2 regions of the Arthrobacter sp. SLBN-100 genome follow, and region 1 is predicted to be linked to the other one. Evidence: riboswitches for the same ligand, from Rfam matches in the RefSeq annotation. Region 1 holds a riboswitch; the other holds the start of a gene.
The links. Region 1 has a riboswitch for thiamine pyrophosphate ahead of FBY31_RS04565 (bifunctional hydroxymethylpyrimidine kinase/phosphomethylpyrimidine kinase). Riboswitches for the same ligand answer to the same signal wherever they lie in the genome.
Positions count from the first base shown of each region.

Region 2: it holds a riboswitch for thiamine pyrophosphate, as region 1 does, so the genes downstream of both, FBY31_RS06635 (FAD-dependent oxidoreductase) here and FBY31_RS04565 (bifunctional hydroxymethylpyrimidine kinase/phosphomethylpyrimidine kinase) in region 1, are expected to answer to the same signal.

Region 1 covers NZ_VFMY01000001.1:975,010-982,824, reverse strand. The annotation lists gene FBY31_RS04570 (Rne/Rng family ribonuclease) at 1-3,025, shown strand, start outside; TPP riboswitch at 3,204-3,301, shown strand; gene FBY31_RS04565 (bifunctional hydroxymethylpyrimidine kinase/phosphomethylpyrimidine kinase) at 3,309-4,841, shown strand; gene rplU (50S ribosomal protein L21) at 5,105-5,413, shown strand; gene rpmA (50S ribosomal protein L27) at 5,474-5,737, shown strand; gene obgE (GTPase ObgE) at 5,854-7,443, shown strand; gene proB (glutamate 5-kinase) at 7,433-7,815, shown strand, end outside.
Region 2 covers NZ_VFMY01000001.1:1,433,819-1,441,633, reverse strand. The annotation lists gene FBY31_RS06650 (DEAD/DEAH box helicase) at 1-1,554, opposite strand, end outside; gene FBY31_RS06645 (RNB domain-containing ribonuclease) at 1,835-3,346, opposite strand; gene thiE (thiamine phosphate synthase) at 3,431-4,168, opposite strand; TPP riboswitch at 4,196-4,314, shown strand; gene FBY31_RS06635 (FAD-dependent oxidoreductase) at 4,307-5,686, shown strand; gene thiS (sulfur carrier protein ThiS) at 5,683-5,919, shown strand; gene FBY31_RS06625 (thiazole synthase) at 5,923-6,732, shown strand; gene FBY31_RS06620 (4a-hydroxytetrahydrobiopterin dehydratase) at 6,788-7,126, shown strand; gene FBY31_RS06615 (hypothetical protein) at 7,188-7,490, opposite strand; gene FBY31_RS06610 (DUF3107 domain-containing protein) at 7,532-7,756, opposite strand; gene FBY31_RS06605 (TetR/AcrR family transcriptional regulator) at 7,808-7,815, opposite strand, start outside.

The DNA of each region.
Region 1 (7,815 bases):
AGCAACCGAACCGGCAGCTGCAGAACCGGTGGCTGCAGAAGCAGCGCCGGCGGATGCCGTCGCAGCAGCCCCCGTCCCGTCTGCCAACGAGGCCGGCGAGGCCCCAGTAGAACAGGTGCCGGTAGAAGAGGCCGCGGTAGCAGAGGCTGCAGCAGAACAGGCTGGAGCCGGAGAAGCGGCAGCCGCAGAAGCGCCCGCAGAGCAGGCTCCCCAGGCACAGCCGTCCGCAGAGGCTTCCGTTGAAGCAGCATCCAGGGAGCAGGCGCCCGCCGCCCCAGCCAGCCCCTTTGGTTCCCTGTTCCTGGAACCCGCTTCCCCCACCTCCGTGCTGTTCCAGGCCCCGGACCTGAGCACCGTAGTGCGCCCGGCACCCGCCGCCGCCGCGGAAGCAGTCGAGGACGAAGCCGATGACAGCGACACCGATGACGCCAACGGCCGCCGCAGGCGCCGGGGCCGCGGCCGCCGTAACCGCAACCGTCCCGGCGAGGGTGAAGGCGCTGAGCTTGAAGGCAGCGAGGAGGCCGACGCCGATGCCTCCGAGGACGGCGATGAGGAGGCTGCAGGGCAGCTGGAGGAAGGCGTCACGTCCCGCCGTCGCCGCCGCCGCCGCCGGGGTGACCAGGACCTTGAGCTGACGGGCGGCGGGGAAGACGACCCGCCCAACACCGTCACCCGGGTCCGGGCGCCGCGCGCCGTCAGCGAACCCGCCGTCAGCAACCGGGTCACCAGCGTCAAGGGATCCACCCGCCTGGAGGCGAAGAAGCAGCGCCGGCGCGAGTCGCGGGACACCGGCCGCCGCCGCACAGTCATCACCGAAGCGGAGTTCCTGGCCCGCCGCGAATCCGTGGACCGGCAGATGATCGTGCGCCAGCGCGACGACAGGATCCAGATCGCCGTCCTCGAAGACGGGGTCCTGGCCGAACATTTTGTGTCCAAGACGCAGCAGGACTCCCTGATCGGCAACGTTTACCTGGGCAAGGTCCAGAATGTGCTGCCGTCCATGGAAGCTGCCTTCGTGGACATCGGACGCGGCCGCAACGCCGTCCTGTACGCCGGTGAAGTGAACTGGGAAGCCGTTAACCTCGAAGGCAAGCAGCGCCGGATCGAAAACGCGCTGAAGTCGGGCGATACCGTCCTGGTCCAGGTGACCAAGGACCCCGTGGGCCACAAGGGCGCCCGCCTGACCAGCCAGATCTCCCTGCCCGGCCGCTACCTGGTGTACGTACCCGGCGGTTCCATGACCGGCATCTCCCGCAAGCTGCCCGACGTTGAACGCAACCGCCTCAAGCGCATCCTGAAGGACCGCCTTCCGGAGCAGGCCGGCGTTATTGTGCGTACCGCTGCGGAGGGTGCGTCCGAGGAAGAGCTGACGCACGACATCAACCGGCTGCGCGCCCAGTGGGAGGGCATCGAGAGCCAGTCGAAGTCCACCAAGATCCTTGCCCCGGAGCTGCTCTACGGCGAACCGGACCTCACCATCAAGGTGGTCCGCGACGTCTTCAACGAGGACTTTTCCAAGCTGATCGTCTCCGGCGAGGAAGCCTGGGACACCATCGAGGCGTATGTCACCTATGTGGCTCCGGACCTCGTGGGACGGCTCGAGAAGTGGACCAAGGACCAGGACATCTTTACCGCCTGGCGCATCGACGAGCAGATCCACAAGGCGCTGGAGCGGAAGGTCTTCCTTCCCTCCGGCGGTTCGCTGGTGATCGACCGCACCGAAGCCATGACCGTGGTGGACGTCAACACCGGCAAGTTCACCGGCAGCGGCGGCAACCTTGAAGAGACGGTAACGAAGAACAACCTCGAGGCTGCGGAGGAAGTGGTGCGCCAGCTCCGGCTCCGCGACATCGGCGGCATCATCGTCATCGACTTCATTGACATGGTCCTCGAATCCAACCGTGACCTTGTGCTGCGACGCCTCGTGGAGTGCCTGGGACGCGACCGCACCAAGCACCAGGTCGCGGAGGTTACCTCGCTTGGCCTGGTCCAGATGACGCGCAAGCGGATGGGTACCGGGCTGCTCGAAGTGTTCGGCGAGCAGTGCGAGGCGTGCGCGGGCCGCGGCGTCGTCACCCATGACGACCCCGTGGAGCACCGCCGGGCCAACATCGTGGCCGCCGAGCACCACGTTCAGCGCTCGGACAGCAGGCCCGAAGCCCGCAGCGAAGGCCACCGCCCCGACAGCCTGCGCCCGGATAACAACCAGTCCGCCGCCCGCCCGGACCGCAAGAGGCGCCGGGGCCGCAACGGCCAGGCGCCTGAAACAGCGCCCGCCGCCGCGGTCCAGATCCACACCGTCCACCCCGAACCCTCGGATGCGGAGCGGCACGCCAAGGCGGAAGCTACCAGGCTTGCCCTGGCCAACATCGCCGCCGCGGCGCACGCAGCGCACCTGCACGACGACGAAGTGGCGGCAGCCAGGCAGCAGGCTGCGGAGAAGCCTGATGCCACGCAGGTAGTCGAAAAGCGCGACGCCGATGCCCGTCCGGCCGCCGTGCTCACCTTCGGCGGCGAGAAGGTCGCGTTGCCGTTCGTTGAACACGCGGACGAGCAGCAGCCGCGGCCGGCCCTCACCCTGGACAGGCTCGCAGAAGCCTTCGCCCACCTCGGCCAGCCTGAAGCGGACACGGAAGCGCAGGCGGCGCAGGCAGAACCTGAGCTGAAGCCCCAGGCCGAGCAGGTGTCGCCGGTGTCCGAGCCCGCTCAGCAGCGCGTTGAAGCACCAGAGAAGGACTACAGCGACCACACGCTGGAGCAGCCGCGGCAGCGGCGGCCCCGGCGCCACCGCAGCGCCAGCCGTGCCCAGGGTGCTGCCAACGAAACCGCCGTGCAGCAGCACGAGAGCGTGGCTGTGGCCAGCACGGGCCATTCCCACCAGGCAAAAGCGCCCGAACCTGCCAGCGCCGGAAACCCGGCGGCTGCAAACACAGACGCTGCAGACACAGGCGCGGGCACGCCAGCTGCGAAGTCAGCGGACGCGCCCATCATCCTGGGCGTAGGGGTTCCGGCCTCGGAGCTCTAAAGGGGCCGAGAAACCCCGTCTTCAGCAGGTCATGCCCGGCCGGCCACCAACAGTGGCCGGCCGGGCATTCCTGTACCCGCGCTCAAACCGTTCCGGCGGCCGGCACAAGGAAAAAGCCCGGCTCCGCCGGTCGCAATGTGTCACCTGCTGCCTGCATCCGCCAAAAAAGCTAGGCTGGGAAACCGACACGGGGTGCCGCGCAGAGAGCCGGCTGAGATCCACACCCGTTGAACCTGTCCGGCTAGCACCGGCGAAGGGATGTCTCTTGTCTGCGACTCTTGCAATGCCCACTGCCACCCCGTCACCCGCCCCGGTAACATTCCATGCGCCCCCCGCGGCAGGGCGGCCTGTACCCCGGGTGCTTTCCATTGCCGGCTCCGATCCATCCGGCGGTGCCGGCATCCAGGCCGACCTCAAAAGCATCGCGGCATTCGGCGGCTACGGAATGGCCGCCATCACGGCCCTCACTGCCCAGAACACCCACGGCGTCCGGTCCGTGCACGTGCCGCCTGCCGACTTCCTGGCCGCGCAGCTGGACGCCATCAGCGACGACATCGGCATCGATGCCGTCAAGATCGGAATGCTCGGCAGCGCCGAGGTGATCGAGGCGGTGGGGGACTGGCTCCGGAAGGTTCGCCCCGCCGTCGTGGTCCTGGACCCGGTGATGGTTGCCACCAGCGGAGACCGGCTGCTGAAGGAGTCCGCCGAAGCCGCCCTGCACGCTCTCCTGCCGCTGGCCCACCTCATCACCCCCAACCTGGTTGAGCTCGCCATCCTTGTTGGCGGCGAAGTCCAGGGGAGCTGGGCCGGAGCCCTGGAGCAGGGCCGCGCGCTTTCCGCCGCTACCGGGGCTACCGTGCTGGTTAAAGGCGGACACCTGGACGGCAACGAGTGCCCGGACGCCCTGGTCAACACCGCGGGCGTGCTGTCCGCGGAAGTGGTGACGTTGCAGGGGGAGCGGGTGGCGACCCGCAACAGCCACGGCACGGGATGTTCGCTGTCCTCCGCGATGGCCACTGCACAGGCGCGGCTGGGTGACTGGGAGGCGTCGCTGCGCGAAGTGAAGCCCTGGCTGGCCGGGGCACTTGAAGCGTCCGGAACGCTGGAGGTGGGAAGCGGCAACGGCCCGGTCCACCACTTCCACCACCTGCAGCCGCTTCCGTCCGAAGGGAGCTTCGCCGCACAACTCTGGACCGAGGCCCGGCAGGACCTGGACGATATCCACGCGCTGGACTTCATCCGCGGCCTGGCTTCCGGCAGCCTGCAGGAGAAGGAGTTCGGGTATTACCTTGCGCAGGACGCCATCTACCTCAACGGCTATTCCCGCGTGCTGGCACGGGCGAGTGCCTTGGCGCCAACGGAGGCAGAACAGCTCTTTTGGGCCGGCTCAGCCAGGCAGTGCCTGGAGGTCGAGTCTGAACTGCACCGCTCCTGGCTGAGTACCCGCTCCGTCCAGCCTCAGCTCGGCCCGGTAACAAAGTCCTACGTTGACCACCTGACCGCCGCATCGGCGTCGGGCAGTTATGCTGTCCTGGCGGCCGCCGTCCTGCCCTGCTTCTGGCTCTACGCAGAGGTAGGCGCCACGCTGCACGCCCAGTTCCTCGCCGCCGGCGAACCCGCCGGACACCCGTACGCGGCCTGGCTGCGCACATATGCCGACGAAGACTTCGCGGCTGCCACCCGCCAAGCCATCGCCATCGTGGATGAGGCGGGGCGCAAGGCCTCGGCCGCGGACCGGCAGGCCATGATCACCGCATTCAAGCAGTCCTGCCGCCTCGAAGTGGACTTCTTCGACGCGCCGCGACTGTACTCCTGAACTGCTGCCCGCGGCCGGACCGGTACTATGGTGGGGCAGGGTGCGGACGCCGGACCTGAGCTGTGGTACCTATCACAGCAACCCGCCGGGAACCAGCCTCATTTGCGGCCGAAGACAGAATTAGCGTATTCTGGATCTTCGGTGCTTACGCCAACACTTGGGTTATGACCCCACGGCGTTGAGGCACAGCGAGAAACCAGGCTTTTGATAGTCGGTTCCGCACGCAAATTTAGTTATAAACGTCGAGAGAAGTGAGTTCCCAAGTGGTGTACGCGATTGTCCGCGCAGGCGGCCGGCAAGAGAAGGTTTCCGTCGGAGACTTCGTTACCCTGAACCGCGTCGCCGGTGGGGCTGGCAGCACCATTCAGCTGCCCGCGCTGCTCCTGGTTGACGGTGACAAGGTCACCTCTGCCGCTGCTGACCTGGCCAAGGTAACTGTTACGGCTGAGATCCTGAACGACCTCCGTGGTCCGAAGATTGTCATCCAGAAGTTCAAGAACAAGACCGGTTACAAGAAGCGCCAGGGTCACCGTCAGGAACTGACCAAGGTCAAGATCACCGGTATCCAGTAACCTTCGTTACTGTTCAGGTTTTTCAGCAGATTCCCCAGAATTTAGAGGCAGGCATTTCAGATGGCACATAAAAAGGGCGCGAGCTCCACTCGCAACGGTCGTGATTCCAACGCTCAGTACCTCGGCGTCAAGCGCTTCGGCGGCCAGGTAGTTTCCGCAGGCGAAATCATCGTCCGCCAGCGCGGCACCCACTTCCACCCGGGCGCCGGCGTTGGCCGTGGCGGCGACGACACCCTGTTCGCACTGACCCCGGGAGCCGTTGAATTCGGTACCCGCCGCGGTCGTCGCGTCGTCAACATCGTTGCTGCTGCAGCTGCAGAGTAACAAACAGTTCTGAAGCGGTGGAGCGGGCCAGTTGGTCCGCTCCACTGTTCTTTTAACCGCATTACAATCTTCTTGGCGCCCCGCGGCGTCCAGGAAACAGCATTGAGGAGATCCACGTGGCCAGCTTTGTAGACCGGGTAGTACTGCACGTATCCGGCGGTAACGGCGGCAACGGGTGCGTCTCCGTCCACCGTGAGAAGTTCAAGCCGCTGGGCGGTCCCGACGGCGGCGACGGCGGCAATGGCGGCGACGTTATCCTGCGCGTGGATCACCAGACCACCACCCTCCTCGACTACCACCACGCACCCCACCGCCACGCCACCAATGGAGGTCCGGGCATGGGCGACTGGCGCGGCGGCAAGAACGGCGAGACGCTCATCCTCCCCGTCCCCGACGGCACGGTTGTTAAGTCCAAGGACGGCACGGTGCTCGCGGACCTGGTGGGCGAAGGCGCCCAGTACGTGGCGGCGGCCGGCGGAATCGGAGGCCTGGGCAACGCTGCGCTCTCGTCCCAGAAGCGGCGCGCCCCAGGTTTCGCCCTGCTCGGTATCGAAGGCGAATCCAGCGACATCGTGCTGGAGCTCAAGTCCATCGCGGACATCGCCCTGGTGGGTTTCCCCTCCGCCGGCAAGTCCAGCCTCATCGCTGCCATGTCGGCGGCACGGCCCAAAATCGCCGACTATCCGTTCACCACGCTGGTTCCCAACCTGGGCGTCGTCCAGGCAGGGGATGTCCGCTTCACCATCGCGGACGTTCCGGGCCTCATTGAGGGCGCCAGCGAGGGCAAGGGCCTCGGCCACCACTTCCTGCGCCACGTGGAGCGCTGCGCCGCGCTGGTCCACGTCCTGGACTGCGGCACCCTTGAATCGGACCGCGACCCCCTCTCGGACCTGGCCGTCATTGAGGCCGAGCTCGAAAAGTACGCGGTGGACATGAGCTATGCCGGCCAGGACGGCGACGTGGTTCCGCTGAACCACCGCCCCCGCCTGGTGGCTTTGAACAAGGTGGACCTGCCTGACGGCAAGGACATGGCCGATTTCGTTCGTCCGGAGCTTGAATCCCGCGGCTACCAGGTGTTTGAAGTGTCAGCCACCAGCCACGAGGGCCTGCGCCAGCTGGGCTTTGCCATGGCCGGGATCGTCAAGGCCGCGCGCGATGCCGTGGCCGCCGCCCCGCCCAAGGTCCAGCCGGCCGTACTGCGGCCGCGTGCTGTCAATGAGTCCGGCTTCAAGATCCGCCGTGAGGAGAAGGGCCTCGAGCCGCTGTTCCGCATCCTCGGGGAAAAGCCGGAGCGCTGGGTCAAGCAGACAGACTTCACCAACGAGGAAGCCATCGGCTACCTCGCAGACCGCCTGGCCAAGCTGGGCGTGGAGACCGAACTGTTCAAGCAGGGTGCAAAGCCCGGCGACACCGTAGTGATCGGCGGGGATGACGGCGTGGTCTTCGACTGGGAGCCCACCATGATGGCCGGTGCGGAGCTCCTGGCGTCGCCGCGCGGCACTGACGTCCGTTTCGCCGATATCGGCGACCGCCCCACCCGCGGCCAGAAGCGCGAAGAGCAGCAGGAACGCAGGGACGCCAAGGCCGCCGCACGGGCCGAACTTGAGGCAGAACGCAAGGCCGGCATCTGGACCGAGTCCGTGAGCAGCCGGCGGGTCGCCAAGCCACTCAAGGAGAGTGGACTGGACGCAGACAATGAGTTCTAGGGCGGCAGCCGCGGCGCCGCTTCCCCGGTGCGTGAACAGGAGCGTGCTCGCCAACGCGGGCCGGATCGTGGTCAAGGTCGGTTCGTCGTCGCTGACCAGCATCAAGGGCGGCATCTCCGAGGAGTCATTGACTGCTCTCGCTGACGCCCTCGCAGCCAAGCGCAATACAGGTACGGAGATCATCCTCGTGTCCTCCGGCGCCATCGCAGCCGGCCTGGCACCCCTGGGCCTGGCCAAGCGCCCCCGCGACCTCGCCACCCAGCAGGCTGCGGCCAGCGTGGGGCAGGGCCTGCTCATGGCCCGCTACACCCAGGCCTTCGGAGCGCACGGTGTGACCGTCAGCCAAGTGCTGCTCACGGCCGAGGACCTGAT
Region 2 (7,815 bases), 460 kb from region 1:
GGCTCCGGGGGCGGCAGCGGAATCGGATGAACGACGGCGGCGCTCGCCTGTGCGGTTTGCGGAGTCACCGCTGCGGCCGCCGTCGCGCTTTCCGCCCCGGCTTTCGCGCCCCCGGCCGTCGCGGTCGCGGTCGCGGGAGGGACTCCCGTCGCGGCCGCTGCGGCTGTTCTTTTTGCCGGTTTCACCCAGGTCTTCAAGGACCTCGGCGTCAACCCCGGCGAGGGTGCGCTTGTCGCGCGGCAGCCGGCCCTTGGTGCCTGCGGGAATGTCGAGGTCCTCGTAGAGGTGCGGTGAGGAGGAGTACGTCTCGATGGGCTCCGGCACGCTCAGGCCCAGCGCCTTGTTGATCAGTCCCCAGCGCGGCATGTCGTCCCAGTCCACGAAGGTGACGGCAGTGCCCTTGTTGCCGGCGCGGCCGGTGCGGCCGACGCGGTGCAGGTAGATCTTCTCGTCTTCCACGCACTGGTAGTTGATGACGTGGGTGACATCCTCGACGTCGATGCCGCGGGCGGCGACGTCGGTTGCCACGAGGACGTCCACCTTGTTGTTGCGGAAAGCCCGAAGTGCCTGCTCGCGGGCGCCCTGGCCCAGATCGCCGTGGATGGCGGCGGCGGCGAACCCGCGGTCCACCAGCTCCTCGGCCACCTTGGCGGCGGTGCGCTTGGTTTTGGTGAAGATGATGGTGCGTCCGCGGCCCTTGGCCTGGAGGATGCGGGCCACCACCTCGATCTTGTCCATGCTGTGGGCGCGGTAGATCAGCTGGCGGATGTCGCGCTTCGTCAGGCCTTCATCCTCCGGGTCCGCGGCGCGGATGTGGGTGGGCTGCGTCATGTAGCGGCGGGCCATCGCGATGACCGGACCGGGCATGGTGGCGGAGAACAGCAGGGTCTGGCGCACCGCCGGCGTCGCGGCGATGAGGGTTTCGACGTCCGGCAGGAAGCCGAGGTCCAGCATCTCGTCCGCCTCATCCAGGATGACGATTTTGACGTTCTTCAAGCTCAGGTGCTTCTGCTTGAAGAGGTCGATGAGGCGGCCGGGGGTGCCCACCACAACCTCCACGCCCTTCTTCAGGGCTTCCACCTGGGGCTCATAGGCACGGCCGCCATAAATGGTGGCGATGCGCGCGTTCCGCTTGCGGGAAGCCGTTTGCAGATCATTGGCCACCTGCACCGCGAGTTCGCGGGTGGGAACAATGACCAGGGCCTGCGGCGCGCCGGGGACCGCGAGCTTTTCGTAGCCGGGATCGTCCTGGCCCACCACGCGCTGGAGGGCGGGGATGCCGAAACCGAGGGTCTTGCCGGTACCGGTCTTGGCCTGGCCGATGATGTCGTGGCCGGACAGGGCTACCGGCAGGGTCATGGCCTGGATGGGGAAGGGGTGGGTGATCCCGGCGTCGGCCAGGGATTCCACGATATCGGCGCGCACGTTGTAGTCCGCGAAGGATTTTTCCGCAATCTCGTGGGGCTTCTCGTCCGAGATGATGGTCTCTTCGGGCTCGATGGTTTCGGTGCCGGACTCGTCGGTCAGAAGCTGGTGGGTATGCAATTCACTCACTGGGGAGTTTCCTTATTCATTTGGGCAATGGCGCTGCCTGCTCAACGGGCCTGCCGCAAGGCGGTTCCGGAGCACGCTCGGGCGCGCACGCAATTCCAGTGGAAGCCGATCGCGGGCTATCTAAATGCTGGCACTGGGGACCAGCGGGTAAATCTCAAGATCGCGTAGGGGCGGGCTTGTTGGTTTCAAATCAAGGAAATCAACGACCGGGCATCCATTTCTACTTCTTCAGTCTAGCCGCAGGGAGCCGAAATACCGGCTTCCGGCGCCTTCCGGCCCTTCAGGGGGCAGATGGCACCAGCTCGAAATGGACTTCGCGTGTTGCGATATCCGAAGAGACCAGGCGCACCCGGACCTTGGTTCCGGGCTCCAGCTCACCGGCGCAGCGGGCCGTCACGGCGGGGTCCGGGATCTGGATGATCCCCGAACCGCCGTTCCCGTTGCCGTTCCCGTTCTTGCCGTTCCCGTTCTTCCCGTTGCCGTTCCCGTTTTTGCCGTTTTGCGGCTTCGACCCAGAAATAACGATCGCTTCGAACTCCTGGCCCACGTGGTTGACCAGCAGCGCAGCCTCCACCGTGTCCAGGGCCATCCGCTCCATCCGTGACGCCAACTGGTCCGATCCCGCCATGATCTCCGGCAAAGTTGGCAGGGCTTCCCGTGCCCAGCCCGGCACCTTCCCGCCGTTGCTCAAGGCCTCGCAGATGACCAGGACAAAGCGGTCCACCAGGCGGCGCAACGGCGCAGTGGTATGCGCGTAGGCGGCGCCGATGGCGGACTGGACGCCGTCTTCCGGCACTGATCCGTCAAAGGCCGTGTAGGCGGCGCCGCGGAACAGCATGCCGGCGGAGTGCATGATGGCCAGCTGGCGGGGATCCGTTGGGTCCAGGCTGCGCAGGTATTCCCCGTAACTGACTTCGCCGTCCCAGGGCTTGCCCAGGGCTTCAGTCTGCAGCCGGAAATGGTTCAGGGAGCGCTCATCCGGGGACGGCATGGTGCGCAGGATGCCGACCTTCCCCGTGAGCATGAGCCGGGCGGCCGCCATTCCGGTCATCAACGAGATCTGCGCGTTCCAGTCCTCCACGGGAAGCTGGGGAGCAGCGTCAATCCGGTAGCCGCCGTCCGGCAGCTGGACGATCTCCTGGTCGGGCATGTTCAGGCTGGCGCCGCCGCGGGCCCGCTCCAGCTCCACACGCTTGAGCCCCACCTCTCTAAGGAGCCGCAGCACCGGCGGGGCCGTGCCGTCGTCGAGTTGCGCCTGGGCGCCTTTGTAGCTGAGCTTGGCCCGGCTGCGGATACGCGCCCGCCTGACGGCAGCGGACCTGACCTCGGCGGCGTTGTCGAGGTGGAAATCCCAGACGAACGCAGAGCAGTCCTGGCCAGGAAGGAGGCTGCCGGCCTGTTCGCTGATGATTTCCGGATGCAGCGGGATCCGCCCGTCGGGGGCGTAGAACGTCTGCCCGCGGCGGCGTGTTTCCGCATCCAAAGGCCCGCCGGGGGTCACGAATGCGGGCACGTCCGCGATGGCGTAGAGCACGTGGTACCCGTCGGCGTCGGGCTCTATGAACAGTGCCTGGTCCAGGTCGGTGGAGGACGCGGGATCGATGGTGACGAACTCGACGGCAGTCAGGTCGTAGGCGGGGAGCTGCAGGGATTCCACGGCTGCTTTGGCGTCGGCCACGGCATCATCGGGGTAGGCCGCCGGCAGCTCCAGCTCGGCCCGCAGAGCACCGAGCGCCGCCTCTAGCGCGTTCTTGTGCTCGTGGACGTTGGGAGCCAGCCGATGGTGTGACACGAAAATCAGCCTAGCTCGAATTCCGGCGATAATGCAGGCACCCGGGCGGTGAGCGGCAAAGGGTAATGCGCCGCGTAACGAGGGTCAGGAACCGGGTGCATCCAAGGCGGCAAGGAGCGAAGCGGCGGCGGCTGCGGGGTCCTCGGCTTCGGTGATGGCCCGGACCACCACGATCCGGCGGGCGCCTGCTTCCACTACCTGCTCCACGTTGCCGTGGCCGATGCCGCCGATCGCAAACCAGGGGACACCGCCGTCGGACTGTCCTTCCTGCCCTGAGGCACGCGCAGCCCCGGCGGCGTACTTCACCAGCTCAAGCCCCACGGCGGCCCGCCCCGGTTTGGTGGGCGTTGCCCACACCGGGCCCACGCAGAAGTAGTCCAGCCCCGCCGGCCCGGCGGCCGCCGCGAGGGCCGCGTCCACTTGCCCGGGAGTGTGGCTTGACAGGCCGATGGCCGCGTTGCCGTTGAGCAGGGTCCGCGCGGCGGCCAGGGGGAGGTCCTTCTGGCCGACGTGGAATACCGGGGCCCCGGACAGCACTGCGATGTCGGCCCGGTCGTTGACGGCCCACAGCCGGCCGTGCCGCTCCGCCGTTTCCTTCAGGACGGCCAGCAGTTCCAACTCCTCGGCGGCCTCGATGGTTTTGTCCCGGAGCTGGATGATGTCCACGCCGCCGGCAAACGCCGCATCCACGAACTGTTCGAAATCGCCGCGGTCCTTCCGGGCGTCCGTGCAGAGGTACAGGCGCGCTGTGCTCAGACCGTTGCTGATCTTGGTGGTGCTCAGGACATCGGTGGCGGCGGCTGGAGTGTGGGACACATTCATGGGGGCAAGCCTAGTTCCTCTACACTTGCCTCGTACTGCGGGAGCCCGCGGCAGCTGTCACAAAGCGCCGGGCTGAGAGGGCGTCAGAGCCGACCGCTTGACCTGATCCGGCTAATACCGGCGTAGGGAAGGAGACACATGGGCGCACCATCGAACCCGGGCGCAATGGAACCGCTATCCGCGCCGCCCGTCGGCACCATCCGTGCCGATGTCGCCGTCATCGGCGGCGGAGTGATCGGCCATGGCATTGCCTGGGAGGCGCAACGCTCGGGACGTTCCGTAGTGGTCATCGATGACGCTCCGGGTTCCGGGGCCAGCTGGGCGGCCGCCGGGATGCTGGCCCCGGTCAGCGAGCTGCACTACCAGGAAGAGGACCTCCTCGAGCTGATGCTGGACGCGTCGGCCCGCTGGCCCGCCTTCGTGGCCGGCCTCCGCGAAGCGTCAGGGGCTGATCCGGGATACATCACGACGCCGACCCTTGCCGTGGGTGCCGACGCCGCCGACCGCCGTGCCCTGATGGACCTGCGCGCGGTGCAGCAGGCCAACGGACTCGCCGTGGAACCGCTCACTGTCCGCGAAGCCCGCAAACGGGAGCCCCTGCTTAGCCCGGCCATCGCCTGCGCGCTGGACACCCCGGCTGACCACCAGGTGGACCCGCGGCTGCTGGTGGACTGCCTGCGGCGCGCGCTCGCCGGCCACGGCGTGAACGGAACCAGGGACGAAGCTGCCCGCAGCGGAACCAGACAGGATGGCGCAGCAGCAGCCGGCGCCGTCGACGGTTACTCGGTGCCGGACAAAGCGGCTGCGCTGCTGTGGCAGGACGGCGCCGTTGCCGGCGTGCAGTTGGTCGGCGGGGGAACCGTGCTGGCCGGCGAAACGGTAGTGGCGAACGGGCTGCACGCGGCAGAACTGGGGTCCCTCCCGGCAGGCCTGCATCTTCCGTTGCGGCCCGTCTTCGGGGAGATCCTGCGGCTCGCAGTGCCCCCGCATCTGCGGCCGCTGGTGGTGTCCACCGTCCGGGGCCTGGTGCATGGCGTGCCGGTGTATATCGTTCCCCGCCGGGACGGCACGGTGGTCATCGGGGCAACCCAGCGCGAGGACGCGCCCTCCGCAACCGGTGCAGTTTCCGCCGGCGGCGTCTACCAGCTCCTCCGCGACGCGCAGGTGCTGGTTCCCGCCGTCGCCGAACTTGAACTGCTGGAGTGCACCGTCCGGGCCCGTCCCGGAACGCCGGACAACGCACCGCTGCTGGGCCGGATACCCGTTCGAGGCGGCGCGGGCCAGGCCGGCGGACACGTTCCGGGCCTTATCATCGCCACCGGGTTCTTCCGCCACGGGGTCCTCCTGACCCCGGCCGCAGCCGCCATCTGCAGGGACCTCATGGACGGCCGCGAGGACGCCCGCTGGGCGCCTTTCAGCCCTGCCCGCTTTTCCGGCGCCGCAACTGCCAGTGCCTCAGCTACCCGCGCCGCCAGCGGCGGCCTTAGCCACCAACCGCCCACAAAGGAAACAGTATGAATATCACCTTGAACGGAACCCGGCACCCGGTGCCGGACGGTGCTTCCATCACCCTGCTCGTCAGCCAGGTCACCGGCCGCCCCCTTGGTCCGGACGGCCAGGCCACGGACGGGCAGAAACTCGGCGTGGCCGTGGCACACAACGCCCAGGTAGTGCCGCGCAGCCAGTGGTTCGCCACTGCGCTCGCGGACGGCGACGAGGTTGAACTCGTCACGGCAGTGCAGGGAGGCTGACCCATGAGCGAAACCATCACCACCGCAGCCCCCTCCGTGCTGCAGGATCCGCTGGTCATTCACGGCGTGGAACTGGATTCCCGGCTCATTATGGGCACCGGCGGCGCGCCCAGCCTGGACGGCCTGGGCGCAGCGCTCCTTGCCTCCGGTACCTGCCTGACCACGGTGGCCATGCGCCGCTACTCTCCGGCGGAGACAGGCTCGCTGTTCCAGCTGCTCGTGGACCACGGCATCCGGGTGCTGCCCAACACGGCCGGCTGCTTCACGGCCCGGGACGCCGTGCTGACGGCTGAACTGGCACGTGAGGCGCTGGAAACGGACTGGGTGAAGCTGGAAGTCATCGCCGACGAACAGACCCTCCTGCCGGACGCCGTCGAACTGGTGGACGCCACCGAACAGCTCGTCAACAGGGGCTTCAAGGTGTTCGCGTACACCAACGATGATCCTGTCCTGGCCCTCCGGCTCGAGAACCTCGGGGCCACGGCCGTGATGCCGCTCGGGGCGCCCATCGGCACCGGGCTTGGCATCCTGAACCCGCACAACATCGAGCTGATTGTGTCCCGGGCCTCGGTCCCGGTTGTCCTGGACGCGGGAATCGGAACTGCCTCGGACGCGGCCCTGGCCATGGAATTGGGCTGCGACGCAGTACTGCTGGCAACGGCGGTGACCCGGGCGCAGAATCCTGCGGTGATGGGGGAGGCCTTCAAACACGCGGTGATCGCCGGTAGGCTGGCGAAAGCGGCCGGCAGGATACCGCGCCGCGAACATGCACTGGCGTCGTCGGCCATGGAAGGCCGGGCAGAATTCCTGTAGCCCGTCCGGAGCACCGGCGGCAGTCCAGCCAGCGTACGACCGAAGAGGAGCAGCCATGGCCGCCACAGACGTTCTTTCCCCCGAACGGCTCGAGGACGCCCTGGCCGTCCTGCCGCACTGGCGCCATCACGAGGGCGCCCTCGTGACGGTGTACAAAATGCCGACGTCCGCTGCCGCACTTGAGCTGATTGCCGCCGTCGGGCGCCTCGCCGAGGAACAAAACCACCACCCGGACCTCGACTGGCGGTACAACAGGGTATTCCTCCGCTACACATCGCATGACGCCGGGGGAGAGGTGACCGCCCGCGACGTCGGGGCGGCTGAGGCAGTGAGCGAAGCCGCCGCCGCGGTCCATGCCGTCGCAGAGCCGGCCAAGCACCCCGCCGGTGCTTAAACGCCCGTGGCCACCGCCCTGGGGCAGTGGCCACGGGATGTGCCTGATGGTGTTCTTCCGGCTAGAGCTTCAGCGCCGCCGTGAGCCGTTCCAGATCCCGTTTGGCACGGGTGCGGCCCAGGTAGACGACTGCCGCCACCGCCGCTGCTGATCCGAGCACCATGGGCAGGATCCACGGCATCCAGGTCAGCCCGGGAAGGTACCCGAAACCTGCGGCCATCAGGATGATCCAGCTCAACGCTCCCACAGCCACGGCAACTCCGGCCGGCACGCCAACACCGTATTTGGTGTGGCGTTTGTCGTTGGCCCAGACGATGAAACCTGCGGCGGCGGTCACCAGCACCACGATGGTCAACGAAAGCATGGCCCTCCTCTGAAATGCTCGCCTTAGTGGAAGGTCGGGGGCTAGAACTGGCCGAAACCTACGCGGCGGACTTCTTCGGCACCGATTTCCACGTACGCCAGTGCCTTGCCGGGAACAATGATGAGGCGTCCCTTGTCATCCTTCAGGCGCAGGTCGCCGCCGTTGCTGATGGCTTCCTGGACGACCTTGGCCACTGAGTCTGCGTCATCGTTTGACTCCAGCACAATTTCGCGGGCAACGTTCTGCACGCCGATCTTAATTTCCACAGGGGGCCTCCCAGCCAGTTCACGTTTCTCGGGTTATATCTTATTTGTAGTCTAGGACT